2 linked regions of the Myxococcus guangdongensis genome follow. The protein of the gene in region 1 interacts with the protein of each later gene in a pairwise test. Links are inferred from orthologs where the notes say so. Each region holds a gene or a part of one and is shown in the gene's direction. Other genes may lie near its edges.

Region 1 (5,032 bases):
CGCGTATTCAGAGGCGGTGCGCGCGGGATATCGATTCTTCAGCTACGGCGACGCCATGCTGGTGTCGGAGTGAGTGTCATGGGTGAGCAGCACGAGCAGGACGCGGGCACGCCGCGCGAGGCGACGCGGGAGAAGGGCGACACGCGGGTGGCGCCGGGCATGGTGAAGTTCGAGCTGCTCCACGAGGACGCCTCCGGCACCAAGGCCCGCCGTGGACGGCTCGACACGCCCCACGGCCCCATCGAGACGCCCATCTTCATGCCTGTGGGCACCGTGGGCAGCGTCAAGGGCGTGGGCCCGGATGACCTGCTCGCCATCGACGCGCAGATCATCCTCGGCAACACGTACCACCTGATGCTGCGCCCCGGTGAGGCGCTGGTGGGCGAGATGGGCGGCCTGCACCAGTTCGTCTCGTGGAACCGGCCCATGCTCACCGACAGCGGCGGCTTCCAGGTCTTCAGCCTGTCGGAGAAGCGCAAAATCACCGAGGAGGGCGCCGCCTTCCAGTCCCACCTCGACGGCGCGCGGCACTTCCTCACGCCCGAGCGCTCCATCGACATCCAGGAGACGCTGGGCGCGGACGTCATCATGGCGTTCGACGAGTGCCCTCCCTCCACCGCCGAGCGCTCGTATCTGGAGAAGTCCCTGGCGCGCACCACCCGCTGGCTGCACCGGTGCGAGAAGGCGTGGACCCGGGGGCGCTCGTCGCTCTTCGGCATCGTCCAGGGCGGCCTGCACGAGGACTTGCGCAAGCGCCACGCCGAGGAGGTGTGCGCGGTGGACCTGCCCGGCTACGCGCTGGGCGGCTACTCGGTGGGCGAGGCCCCCGAGGCCATGCACGCGGGCGTGGCCTACTCGGCGCCGCTGCTCCCCCGGGACAAGCCCCGCTACCTCATGGGCGTGGGCACCCCCGTGGACCTGGTGACGTGCGTGGAGCACGGGGTGGACATGTTCGATTGCGTGCTCCCGACGCGTTGCGCACGCAACGGCCTGCTCTTCACCTCGGAGGGCAAGCTCACCATCCGGAACGCGGCGTTCGCCAAGGACCCCCGGCCGGTGGACCCTGAGTGCTCGTGCTACACCTGCCGCAACTTCAGCAGGGCCTACCTGCGGCACCTGTTCGCGGCGGGGGAGATCCTGGCCATGCGCCTGAACACCCTCCACAACCTCCATTACTTCCTGGGGTTGATGGCCCAGGTGCGCCGGGCCATCGCGGAGGACCGCTACGCCGCCTTCGCCCGGGACTTCCGTGAGAGGGCACGGGCCCAGGAGGTCGAGCGGACCCGTGGCCGCTGAGCGGGCGGTTGGGATGTCGGGGTTCCCGCGTTCACTTGCTCACATGGGGACCCCTTGCTAAGAGGGCCCCCTTTCAGGATGGGTTCCTCGAATTAGCGTGGGGGGTCCCCCATCCCAAGCCTTCCACAACCGACGAGGCAGTCTGTGGCTGAGAGCTTTTTGATGCTGGCGCAGGCCGGGGGCGGGACGAGCCCGCTGAACACCCTGGCCCTACTCGTGGGCTTGGTCGCGATCATGTACTTCGTGATGATCCGCCCACAGCAGAAGCAGATGAAGGAGCACCGCAACCTGCTCACTTCGCTCAAGAAGGGCGATGAGGTCGTCACCGCGGGCGGCATGCTCGGGAAGATCCACCAGGTGGACGAGCGGACCGTGACGGTGGAGGTCGCGAGCGGGGTTCGCGTCCGCATCCTGAAGACGTCCATCAGTGCCAAGGGCACGGTGGCCGAGGGCGCGCAGGCGGGGGCGCCGACCGAAGAGAAGAAGAAGGAGGAGAAGTAAAAATGGACCGCGGCTGGTGGTGGAAGTTTGGACTGATTGTCGCGGTGACGCTGGGGACCTTCTGGTTCCTGATTCCGACGTATTACACGCTGGTGGTCATGGATCGTGACCAGCGCAACAACCTGGCGCTTCTCGAGGAGAAGCTGCCGGCGTGGGCGCCTCCCGCGAAGTACCGGCTCAACCTGGGCCTGGACCTTCAGGGCGGCATCCACATGGTGATGCGCGTGGACACGAAGACGGCGCTCCAGAAGCGGACCGAGCGCCGAGGCCAGCAGATCGCCACGTACGTCGCCGACAAGAAGCTCGGCGAGGTCACGGCGGATACGGATCCGGAGAAGCTCCAGCTCACCTTGACGGCGAAGGACCCGGCGACGATGGACGCCATCGAGAAGGACGTCCTGGCGACCTTCGGGGACTTCAAGCGGGTCAACCGCAACGGCGCGACGCTCGTGCTGTCGCCCGACGACACGCAGGTGAATCGCTTCCGTGAGGAAGCGGTGGACCAGGCGATGCTCGTCATCCGCCGCCGCATCGACAAGTGGGGCGTGGCCGAAGTGGACGTGCGCAAGCTCGGCACCGACTCCATCCAGATTTCGCTGCCCGGTCGCAGCAACCCGGAGCAGGCCAAGGAGCTGGTGGGCACCACCGCGCAGCTCGAGTTCCGGATGGTGGACGACACCAACCCCCAGTTCTTCGCGCAGATGCTCCAGACGACGCCGCCCCCTGCGGGCAGCGACATCACCGTGACGGACGAGGGTGGCTTCGCCCAGCTGCAGAGCGCCTCGCGCGAGGCGCTGCTCGAGTACACGAAGGACAAGGTTCCGGAGAACCGCCAGGTCGTCACCGAGTGCATCGCGAACCCGATGAAGAAGAACGAGTGCTCCTCGTACCGCACGTACCTCCTGGACAAGAACGTCCCGCTCACGGGTGAGAGCCTGGCGGGCGCGGACGCGTCCGTGAACCAGATGAACGAGCCGGAGGTGAACATCGCGTTCGACCCGGCCGGCGCGCGCGAGTTCGAGAAGCTGACCGAGGCGGGCGTGGGCCGCCGGATGGCCATCGTGCTGGACGACAACGTCCACACCGCGCCGAACATCAACGAGAAGATCGGCGGCGGCCGCGCGCGCATCACCATGGGTCGCATGGGTGCTCGCACCCGCGACGAGTGGCTGGGCGAGGCGCAGACGCTGGCGCTGGTGCTCAAGGCGGGCGCGCTGCCCGCGCCGGTGACGGTGGGCGAGATTCGTCAGGTGGGCGCGAGCCTGGGTGACGAGCTCATCAAGAAGGGCGGCCTGGCCGTGCTGGTGGGCCTGGGCCTGGTGGTGCTCTTCATGGCGCTGTACTACCGCAAGTCGGGGCTCATCGCGGACGTGGCCCTGCTCCTCAACGGCCTGCTCATCCTGGCGGGGTTGGCGTTCTTCAACGCGACACTGACACTGCCAGGCATCGCGGGGTTCGTGCTGACGCTGGGCGTCGCGGTGGACGCCAACGTGCTCATCAACGAGCGCATCCGCGAGGAGCTCGCCCACGGGAAGACGGCGAAGGCGGCGGTGGACCAGGGGTACGATCGTGCCTTCTGGACCATCTTCGACGCGCACGTGACGGCGCTCATCGCCGGCTTCATCCTGTTCTTCACGGGAACGGGACCGGTGCGAGGCTTCGCCACCACGATGATCATCGGGCTTCTGGCCTCGCTGTTCACGTCCATCATGGTCACGCGCGTGCTGATGACCTACTTCGTCCACGGCCGTAATGCGCAGTCGGTGTCCGTCTGACCGGCGGGAGCCCGGGAAACTGCCATGCAGATCCTCAAGAACAAGACCAACATCGACTTCATCGGCAAGCGCAAGCCGGCGGTCTTCATCTCCACCATCGTCAACCTGGCCATCCTGGTGGGCATCGCGACGGTGGGGTTCAACTACGGCGTGGACTTCGCGGGCGGCACGGTGGTCGAGCTGAAGTTCGACCACCCCATCTCCGCGGCCGAGGTGCGTGAGCGCGCGCAGAAGGGTGATCTGCACGACGTGAGCGTGCAGAACATCGGCAGCGCGACCGAGAACGCGTTCCTCCTGCGCATGGGCGGCGTCACGCAGCTCAACGAGGAGAACGCGGAGAAGGTCAAGGCGGCCATCGAGAGCCTGGGCAGCGTGAAGAACGTCTACGCGGACCTGGCCAACGGCATCGTCAACTTCCGCTCCTCGGCGCCGCTGACGGCGGAGGCCATCAAGGCGGCGGTGGAGAAGTCCGGCACCGGCGTGCAGGAGGTCCGCGTCCTGGGCGAGAACCAGGGCGGCACGGGCGTCGACTACCAGGTCGTCGCCAGCGGCATGGCGGACAAGGTGTTCGGCGCGCTGAGCGCCGGCCTGGAGAAGCCCGACTTCGAGCAGCGCCGCGTGGACTACGTCGGTCCGCAGGTGGGCAAGCAGCTGCGCAACCGCGGCGTCATGGCGCTGCTGTACTCCATGGTGGCCATCCTCATCTACGTGGCGTTCCGGTTCGACTTCAAGTTCGGCCCCGGCGCGCTGCTGGCCATGCTCCACGACGTCATCATGGTGGCGGGCTACTACCTGGTGAGCCGCCGCGAGTTCAACCTCACGGCCATCGCCGCGCTGCTGACCATCGTCGGCTACTCGGTGAACGACACCATCGTCATCTACGACCGCATCCGCGAGGACATGGCCAAGTTCAAGGGCAAGCCTTTCGCGGAGGTCATCAACATCGCCATCAACGACACCCTGGGCCGCACCATCCTCACCTCCGGCACCACGGCGCTGTCGCTCATCGGTCTGCTCATCTTCGGCGTGGGCGAAATCTTCGACTTCGCCATGGCCATGCTGGTGGGCATCCTGGTGGGGACCTACTCGTCCGTGTACATCGCCAGCCCGCTGACCATCTGGCTGGATGAGCGCGCCGCGGCGAAGGAAGCCCGCGTCACCGCGCCGGCCTGAAGCACGAAGGCCGGGTGAGCCCCTTCGGGGGCACGTGACACGAAAGAGGGCCCTGTGCTTCCGGAGGTTCGGAAGTCAGGGCCCTCGGTGTTTCTGGCGGGACGTGCGCTAGAAGCGCGCGCCCAGCGTCACGGAGGCGTCGAAGAGGCCGCCGTCGGTGTCCTCCACCGCGCCGTTGGCGAAGCCCGCGTCGTCAATCAGCAGGCGGTAGGTGGCCCGGACACCGGCGGTGAGCGCGCCGCTGTTGAACTCCAGGCCCGCGGCGAGCGGCACCTCCTCCATGGTGT
Region 2 (4,140 bases), on another replicon or contig:
GAGACGAAGACGCGCTTCCGGCCGTCGTTCTTCCCCTTCACCGAGCCGTCGGCGGAGGTGGACATCTCCTGCACCTCGTGCGGCGGCAAGGGCTGCCGGGTGTGCAAGCAGACCGGGTGGCTGGAGGTGCTGGGCAGCGGGATGGTGCACCCGAACGTCTTCACGTCCGCGGGGTATGACCCGGGCGAGGTGACGGGGTACGCGTTCGGCATGGGCGTGGAGCGAATCGCCATGCTGCGCTACCGCATCGACGACCTGCGGATGATGTTCGAGAACGACGCTCGGTTCCTCGAGCAGTTCTGAGTCCTGGCGGGCGCGGGCCCGCATGCCGCTCCAGGAGGAGTGGCGCGGCCCGCGCTCCTGTCTTCGTCCCGAGAGAGCAAGAGGGTGGACCTGTGAAGATTTCGGTGAAGTGGCTCGGCGATTACGTGGCGCTGCCGCCGTCGGTGGACGAGCTGGCGCGCAAGTTGACCGCGGCGGGCCTGGAGATTGAGGGCCAGGAGCGTCCGGCCGAGGGCCTGCGCGGCGTGGTGGTGGCGCAGATCAAGGAGTCGGTGCAGCACCCCAACGCGGACAAGCTCTCCGTCACGAAGATCGACGCGGGCGGGGACGCGCTCATCCAGGTGGTGTGCGGCGCGAAGAACTACAAGGTCGGCGACAAGGTGCCGCTGGCCACCGTGGGCACGAAGCTGCCCAACGGGATGGAGATCAAGCAGGCGGCGCTTCGCGGCGTGGACAGCTCCGGCATGCTCTGCTCCTCGAAGGAGCTGGGGCTGAGCGAGGAGTCGAGCGGGCTGCTCATCCTTCCCGCGGACCTGAAGCCCGGCACGCCCATCGCCCAGGCGCTGGGGTTGGATGACGTGGTGCTGGAGGTGAACGTCACGCCGAACCGGCCGGACGCGCTGAGCCACCTGGGCGTGGCGCGCGAGGTAGGCGTGGTGACGGGGGCGGCGCTGAAGCTGCCCCAGCCCAAGCCCGTGGAGTCGGGGGGGCCCATCTCCGAGAAGGTGAAGGTCCGGGTGGAGAGTCCGGAGCGCTGCCCGCGCTACGCGGCCCGGGTGGTGGAGAACATCACCATCAAGCCGTCGCCGCAGTGGATGCAGGACCGGCTGAAGGCCTGCGGCGTGCGGGCCCTCAACAACGTCGTGGACGTCACCAACTACGTGCTCCTGGAGTACGGCCAGCCGCTGCACGCGTTCGACCTGGACAAGCTGGCGGGCCACGAGCTCGTCATCCGCCAGGCGACGAAGGGCGAGCAGCTGACCACGCTGGATGGCAAGACGCGCACGCTGGACGTGGATGATCTGGTCATCTGCGACCAGGAGCGGCCGCAGGCGCTCGCGGGCGTGATGGGCGGCGAGCACAGCGAAGTCACCGAGAAGACGACGCGGCTGGTGCTGGAGTCGGCGAACTTCCTGGCCTCGGGGGTGCGGCGGACGGCGAAGCGGAACGTGCTGCACACGGAGGGCTCGCACCGGTTCGAGCGTGGCGCGGACATGGACACGGTGGTGCCGGCGCTGGATCGCGCGGCCCAGCTCATCGCGGAGCTGTCGGGTGGCACGGTGGCGTCGGGTCGGGCGGAGGTGTACCCGGCCGAGAAGCCTCGGCGGCAGGTGACGCTGCGCTTCGCGCGCGTGGAGAAGGTGCTGGGCGTGGCGGTGCCCGAGGCCGAGGTGCGGCGCATCCTGGCGGCGCTGGGCTTCGAGAAGGTGTCCGAGGCCGAGTGGCAGGCGACGTACGAGGTGCCTCGGGGGCGCGTGGACGTGGAGCGTGAGGAGGACCTGCTGGAGGAGGTCGCCCGCGTGTTCGGCTACGACAACATCCCGGCGAAGCTGCCGCGCGGGCTGGCGTCGCTGGCGCCGGAGCCCGCGAACTCGGAGGCCGAGCGCCGGCTGCGGCAGGCGCTGGCGGGGGCGGGGCTGGACGAGGTGGTGAACTACTCGTTCGTGGCGCCCCGGAGCCTGGAGGTACTGGGTCTGAAGGAGCAGCCGGTGGCGCTGCTCAACCCGCTGAGCGTCGAGCAGTCGGTGATGCGGACGAGCCTGCTGCCGGGCCTGCTGGAGAACCTGTCGCGCAGCGTGCGGCACCAGGTGGAGTCGGTGTCGCTGTACGAGACGGGCCGGGCGTACTTCCGGGACGCGCAGGGCGGGCAGGGGATCCGGCCGGCGGCGCGCGAGGTGAACCGGGTGGCGGGCCTGGTGTGGGGCCTGCGGGGTGGAGGCCGGAGCTGGACGCAGAAGGACGCGCGGGCGGACTTCTACGACGCCAAGGGGGCGGTGGAGGCGCTGCTGGCGGCGCTGCGGGTGGAAGGTGTCACCTGGTCGCTGGGCGGGCCTTCGGCGTACCACCCGCGAGCCAGCGCGGAGGTGAAGCTGGCGGACGGCACGGTGCTGGGCCACGTGGGGGAGCTGCACCCGAAGGTGGTGAAGGCGCAGGGGTTGCCCGAGGGCGTGTTCGTGTTCGAACTGGACACGGAGCCCCTGTACGCGGCGTCCCGGCTGGTGCCCGAGTACCGGGCGCTGCCGAAGTTCCCGGCGGTGCTGCGGGACCTGGCGGTGTTGGTGCCGGTGGAACTGGAGACGGGGGCGGTGCGGAAGGTGATTCTGGAGGTGGGCGGGGCGCTGGTGGAGGACGCGTTGGTGTTCGACGTGTACACGGGCAAGCCGATTCCCGAGGGGAAGAAGAACCTGGCGTTCGCGCTGCGGTACCGGGCTGCCGACAGGACGTTGACGGACGTGGAGGTCAGCGAGGCGCACAAGCGGATCGTCTCGGAGGTGGACCAGCGGCTGGGTGCCTCGTTGCGTGCCTGAATTCCTGAATGAAGTCAGAGGGTTGACTTGGCTTCGGGAAGGCTGCAACAGTGGCCGGGCGTTCACCGCGCTGAGGGTGAGGGCAACCCGGGGATTCGCATGACGAAGGCGGACATCATCGAGGGCGTCTACGAGAAGGTCGGCTTCTCGAAGAAGGAGTCGGCCGAGATCGTGGAACTCGTGTTCGACACGCTCAAGGAGACGCTGGAGCGCGGGGACAAGATCAAGATCTCCGGGTTCGGCAACTTCCAGGTGCGCCAGAAGAAGGCGCGCGTGGGCCGCAACCCGCAGACGGGCAAGGAGATCGAGATCTCGGCGCGTCGGGTGCTGACCTTCCGGCCGAGCCAGGTGTTGAAGAGCGCGCTGAACGGCGAGGCACCGCCCGAGGATCACGCGGAGATCGACGCGCGGGAGGAGGCGGCGGCGGACGCGGCGGAGGCCCGTGGCGAGGACTTCGACGAGGAGGGAATGGAGGAGTCCGAAGGGTAGGTTTTTCCACGGCGCCCTGCTGCTCTTGCTTGACCTGAGCGTTGTGTAGGGGCATAAGGGCGCACCGTTTCACGACGGCGGCAGCAAAGAGGTTCTCGGGGCGTAGCGCAGCCTGGTAGCGCACTTGCTTGGGGTGCAAGTGGTCGCAGGTTCAAATCCTGTCGCCCCGACCAATAGAAGGCCCTGGAGTCCTTGGCGAAAGCTGGGGACTCCAGGGCCTTCGACTTTTCTGGCGTCCGGTTGCTCGGCAGCGCGTGGAGTTGAGCCGCTGCGTCGGACTCGGACGCGGATGCGTTCTGTCTCACTGGGCTGTGGATGTCACACAGTGGCGGGCTCCCTCGAATCACGCCAGATGCCAGCATGGCATGTGCCTTGCTGCCGGTGCGAACGGGGGAACGATGCCAACGTGTTCGCTGCCGACGTGTGGATTCGCGATGTTTCCGCTCTCCGCCTGGAGGTGTGTGGCATGTGGACTCGTCGTCAACGTCCATCAACCCTGCCTTCTCCAACATGCCAAGAAGGGGCTGGGGGGCGCGTGGCTGAAGTGCCCGAATCGACCCTCGGGATCACACGCCTACGTCGTCGACGCTGGCGCGTCCGCGAGCACCTCGGCTGCGAGCGCGGTCACCGCCACGGTTTCAACCGCGAGCGCGACGGCGGCGGCGGGCGCGCCCAGTGTCGCGGCAGCGGCCGCCATGGCGTCCTTCATGGGAGCGCCCCCAGGCGCGTTGCTTCGCGGGGCTCCGTCTCTGGTAGGGCCGAGGGTGAGCCCCCTGTTGGCGGGGGCCCCTGCGCCGGCGGCGGGGGGCGGCGCCAACGCTCCTCCTCCGCAGGGGACTGC

Evidence for each region.
Region 2: the proteins of secD (region 1) and pheT interact in binary tests that used the Escherichia coli proteins (3 or more experiments, as listed by UniProt). The link is inferred for Myxococcus guangdongensis from one-to-one orthologs.

Annotation. Positions count from the first base shown.
Region 1 is NZ_JAJVKW010000017.1:211,127-216,158, reverse strand. What follows is about bases 1,230-4,185. They hold secD (protein translocase subunit SecD), read left to right. Parts: upstream 1,230-1,799; coding sequence 1,800-3,572; downstream 3,573-4,185. Other genes in these bases: secF (protein translocase subunit SecF), read left to right, coding at 3,597-4,185; yajC (preprotein translocase subunit YajC), read left to right, coding at 1,441-1,797; tgt (tRNA guanosine(34) transglycosylase Tgt), read left to right, coding at 1,230-1,296. In the rest of the region: tRNA preQ1(34) S-adenosylmethionine ribosyltransferase-isomerase QueA, read left to right, coding at 1-73; more of tgt, read left to right, coding at 160-1,229; more of secF, read left to right, coding at 4,186-4,745; LXT21_RS38180 (outer membrane beta-barrel protein), read right to left, coding at 4,854-5,032. UniProt on the Escherichia coli protein: Part of the Sec protein translocase complex. Interacts with the SecYEG preprotein conducting channel. SecDF uses the proton motive force (PMF) to complete protein translocation after the ATP-dependent function of SecA.
Region 2 is NZ_JAJVKW010000004.1:834,539-838,678, forward strand. The notes cover bases 1-3,102. They hold pheT (phenylalanine--tRNA ligase subunit beta), read left to right. Parts: upstream 1-395; coding sequence 396-2,810; downstream 2,811-3,102. Other genes in these bases: pheS (phenylalanine--tRNA ligase subunit alpha), read left to right, coding at 1-303; LXT21_RS16500 (integration host factor subunit alpha), read left to right, coding at 2,910-3,102. Also shown: more of LXT21_RS16500, read left to right, coding at 3,103-3,299; LXT21_RS44850 (hypothetical protein), read right to left, coding at 3,874-4,008.